DNA from 2 places in the Rhodococcoides navarretei genome. Region 2 is predicted to be linked to the other one. Evidence: predicted binding sites of a transcription regulator. Region 2 holds the regulator's gene; the other holds the start of a gene.
The links. Region 2 encodes LexA, which represses DNA repair genes until DNA is damaged. Its sites were predicted from a motif close to CGAACANNTGTTCG; they were not measured.
Positions count from the first base shown of each region.

Region 1: a site for LexA is predicted at 1,197-1,210, ahead of AABD04_RS05810 (HNH endonuclease signature motif containing protein). Genes of this name have one in related genera too.

Region 1 is NZ_JBBPCN010000001.1:1,163,285-1,165,685, forward strand. Features, by position in the region: gene AABD04_RS05810 (HNH endonuclease signature motif containing protein) at 1-1,160, opposite strand, end outside; gene AABD04_RS05815 (ASCH domain-containing protein) at 1,340-1,738, opposite strand; gene AABD04_RS05820 (endonuclease/exonuclease/phosphatase family protein) at 1,746-2,401, opposite strand, start outside.
Region 2 is NZ_JBBPCN010000001.1:2,847,618-2,850,018, reverse strand. Features, by position in the region: gene AABD04_RS13360 (acyl-CoA dehydrogenase family protein) at 28-1,170, shown strand; gene lexA (transcriptional repressor LexA) at 1,247-1,930, opposite strand; gene AABD04_RS13350 (hypothetical protein) at 2,273-2,401, shown strand, end outside.

The sequences.
Region 1 (2,401 bases), 1.7 Mb from region 2:
CCTCTGGGCTTCTGTGGGCCGCCTTTCGATCCGCTGTGGTTCGTCCTGCTGCCGCTGTCGGACCTGCCTTCGGCACCCTTGTCTTCAGTGTCTTCAGTGTCTTCAGTGTTCCCAGTGCCGTCAGTGTCTGCGCCGTTCTCGGTGTCGGTGCTGAGGTCGAGGTCCATGAGCGATTCCAGGTCTTCGCCGTGGCCGAGTGACTCGGCGAGGTTGCGTGCTTCGGTGAGGAGGATCTGCCAGTGAGCGTTGTCGGCGAGTTCCCGGGCGTACTCGGCATCGATGGTGCCGTGCCCGGACAGGTGCGCAGGATTGGACAGCAGACCGGCGAGCGTGGCGAGGTCGACCGTGATCACCGTCAGCGGCGCGCGCCGGTCCGGGCGTGAGGTATCGGCCGTGCACGGGTTGTCGTCGGTGGGTTCGCACATGCAGGCCATCGACGACTCCTGATGCAGCAGAGCAACATACGCCGCCGCTCGCTTCTGTCCCCGGGTACGTGGATCTCGTCGACAGACGGTGGCGGCCATCTCGTTGATGAGTTGCCAGGCAGCGGCGGCGTCGGCTGCGGTGAGGTCGGCCTTCAGCGTCGACAGCACATCTTTGTCGGTGTACGTGACGTTGGTGTGCCGTTTCAAGTCCTTGCGTAAGGCGGCAGCTTCCTCGGGCGCGATGCGATACATGATCGACCAGATTTCCGTCGCCAGCGGACCCGGTGACAAGCGTCGGGCAGCGTGCAGAACCTCGCCCTGGACGGCCGTCGCTGCACCCTGCGTCAGATTGTGGGTACAGCGGTATATCGCGCGGACGCGAGGTAGATCGAGTTCGCCGGCCTCGAACGCGGCGGCGACGGCAGGAAGCCGAAGTCGAAGGTCCATTCCGACCTCGGCGTATGTGTTCGCAACGGTCTTGGAGCAACCCAGAACGTGCGCAATTTCGGAAGCCGCATAGTTGCCCGCGTCCTGAATGACATCACCGACGAGCACGTTCTGATGAATGCACGTGTCCCAGATGGCAGCGGCCAGAGCGACCTTGCGAGCGCACGCCTGATTCTCGAGGATCGCGACGTCACGAATTTCGCCCAGCACTGCGTTGTCGATGTACGGCTTCGATTGCGGCCCGAGATAGGCCGCGAACCTACTGCGCGTCGATCCAGATGTAGTCATCTCGAGTCGCCCCCCGGCGCTTGTTCAAGAAGAAGTAGAACGTGTGTTCGATGGTACCGAGGTGTGGGATATTCGTCAACATCAATAGTGTTGCAGCAGAGCAGGATCGACGCGCAAGTGCCTATACACCTACCCACCGACACGATGTGGCGACCCCGACGCCGCGTCAGGGCACGCGGTCACACGAGTGTGAACCGCTCCAGCACCACCTGGGTGTCGTCGTTCACGCTGAAGTGTGGATCGCCCAGTTCTTCGCGAACCTCTGCCGACTGCCAGAACCTTTCGTGCCCGGCGCGCCACTGCGCGACATCGACGTATCCTTCACCCTCGTCGAGAGCATGCTGCACTGGAACATCGCGCAGTGCAACGATTTCGACGCCCGTGGTCTCGATGATCCCCACCGTCGATCCCGCCGAATCCACCACCGCGCCACGATCCCCGACTCTCGGCAGCTCCTCGTCGACGTACTGCGCCAACAGGCTTGCTGTACTGGTCTTCTCGCCGGTGAGAACGGCTGCAACCAGCCTGTCCCGTAGTGGTCCGGGGAACGCGAATTCGACAATCGGAAGATCGGTCACCGACCCATCATATTTCGAGGTCGGCCCACACCAGTCGATGGTCCGAAGGGTGCTCGGCCTGATTCGGCCAATACACCTGCGAATCGAGCACGGTCAGATCGTCCGACGGCAGTACGTAGTCCACCCGCAGGTCGCCCGGAGTCGGGTCGGCGAAATCGGCTGTGTCCGTGCCATGTCCATCGGACGTGGGTGCCGGGTCCTGGACCCGCGGCAGATCGAGAACCTGCGCGATGGCACCCGCTACCGAGTCGCCGTCGACCGGATCACTGTTCTGATCCCCCAGCATGACGAACGACGCTCCCTCGTCCAGTCCGCCGCGCACGCCCTTGTCGTCGTAGAGGTAGTCCGCACCCGAGATGTAATCGGCACTGAGCCGAATCTCGTCATGGTTGCGCTTACCGTTGCGGTCCTCGGGACCATCGAAAGACGGGGGAGTGGGGTGCGACGCCAACACGTGCAGCGTCGTGCCGTTCACGTCGATCGGCACGTCCCAATGAGACTTGCTGGAGAGCCGCAGTGCGTCCGACACGTCGCCGTAGTAGTCACGCGGCAGCAGGGAATCCGGCATGTCCTTCCACAGAAAATTCTGGAACGTGCGTACCGACTCGGTCGCGATGGGAAATTTCGAGTACACGACCATCCCGTACTGACCTGGAAATTGAC
Region 2 (2,401 bases):
CGGTATGCACCGAACAAGGAGACATTCGTGGAACGCACACTTTTCGAGCCCGAGCACGAGCTGTTCCGGGAGTCGTACCGGAAATTTCTCGACCAGCACGTAGCGCCGAACCACGCGAAGTGGGAAGAGCAGAACATCGTCGATCGCGACGTCTGGGTCGAGGCCGGTAAGCAGGGCTTCCTCGGAACGGCAGCGCCCGAGGAGTTCGGCGGCGGCGGGGTCAAGGACTTCCGCTACAACGCCATCGTCACCGAGGAGACCACCCGCGGCGGGTACAGCGGTATCGGCTTCACCCTGCACAACGACGTCGTCGCGCCGTATTTCATCGATCTCGCCAACGACGAGCAGAAGCAGCGCTGGCTCCCCGGATTCTGCTCCGGCGAACTCATCACCGCGATCGCGATGACCGAACCGGGCACCGGAAGCGACCTGCAGGGCATCAAGACCAAGGCCGTGCGTGACGGCGACGACTGGGTGCTCAACGGCTCGAAGACGTTCATCACCAACGGAATCAACGCCGACCTGATCATCGTCGTGGCGTGCACCGACCCCGAGAAGGGCGCACAGGGGTTCAGCCTGCTGGTCGTCGAACGCGACATGCCCGGATTCGAGCGAGGCCGCAACCTCGACAAGATCGGCATGAAGGCCCAGGACACGGCCGAACTCAGCTTCACCGACGTGCGCGTGCCCGCCGCCAACCTGCTCGGTGAAGAAGGCATGGGGTTCATCTACCTCATGCAGAACCTTCCTCAGGAACGCCTGTCGATCGCTGTCGTCGCCGCTGCGGCAATGGAATCGGCACTGGACATGACGATCCAGTACTGCCGCGACCGCAAGGCCTTCGGCAAGTCGATCGGTAAGTTCCAGAACACTCGGTTCGTGTTGGCGGAGTTGGCCACCGAAACCACTGCCACCCGCATCATGGTGGACAAGTTCATCGAACTTCTCAACGCAGAGAAGTTGACCGTCCAAGAAGCCGCGATGGCGAAATGGTGGACCACCGAGAATCAGGTCAAGCTGATCGACCGGTGCCTGCAGCTGCACGGCGGCTACGGTTACATGAAGGAATACCCGATCGCCAAGGCGTACATGGATTCTCGTGTGCAGACCATCTACGGCGGCACCACCGAAATCATGAAGGAGATCATCGGCCGCGGATTGAATCTGTGATCCGCTGATCCGAGATACGCGAAGGGCCGCAGCACAGTGTGCTGCGGCCCTTCGCGTGTCACCACGGTGACGATCCCTACAGCTTGCGCATCACGGTGACGACCTTGCCGAGGATCGCGGCGTTGTTGCCCGGAATCGGCTCGAACAGCGGGTTGTGCGGCAGCAGCCACACCTCACCCTTGGACCGCTTGAACGTCTTGACGGTGGCCTCGCCGTCGATCATCGCAGCCACGATGTCGCCGTTGTCGGCCACGGACTGCTGGCGAACCACCACCCAGTCGCCATCGCAGATGGCTGCGTCGATCATCGACTCGCCGACCACCTTGAGCAGAAACAGTGAACCCTGACCGACCAGCTCGCGGGGGAGCGGGAACACGTCCTCGACGGCCTCCTCGGCCAGAATCGGGCCACCTGCTGCGATCCGCCCCAGTACCGGAACGAACGTCGGAGTCGGCAACCGATCCTGTTCCTCGGACGCAGGCGAACCGTCGACCGCGGCGGCAGCCTGGTCGGCCTGCACCTCGTCGAGGCCACGGACGTCGACGGCGCGGGGCCGGTTGGCGTCGCGCCTGAGGAAGCCCTTGCGTTCGAGCGTCCGGAGTTGGTGGGCGACGGACGAGGTCGACGTGAGGCCGACCGCGTCACCGATCTCTCGAATGCTCGGTGGATACCCGCGCTCGGTGACCGAGGCGCGAATGACCTCGAGCACCTTCCGCTGCCGCTCGGTCAGCCCAGCACTGATGTCGGTACCGACCTCCATGGCCTTGGATGTCGGCTCTGCGGCCGGCTTTCCCGCTGCGGTCTTCGTGGAACGCGTGGTCGACCTCGTCGAGGTCTCGTCCTTCATGCTGTCGGCCTCCTGCTGGTGTTCTGGATCCGGTCTGCGTGGTAGGTCTGCGCGGACTGGAGTTGATGGTGTCGACTCGTGTGGCGTGTGGTTTCTGGCACGAATCTAGCGTGTATCAGCTGTTGAATCAAACATCTGTTCGACTCGTGTCGCGTTTTCTACAGACTTTGTCGGAGCCTCGTGATAGAACTTCGAACAAGCGTCCATCGAACGCCTGATCGAACAATCGATCCACCGAGCGAAGACGAGGTTCCGATGACCATCACCACCGATCGCCCCACCACCGCAGGTGTCCGTACCCGGTCCGCTGTCGTCGAGCGTCGTCGCCGTGCTCGTCCCGCGCTGCGGAGTTCCATCGAGATGCGCGGTGCGCTGACGACTCCG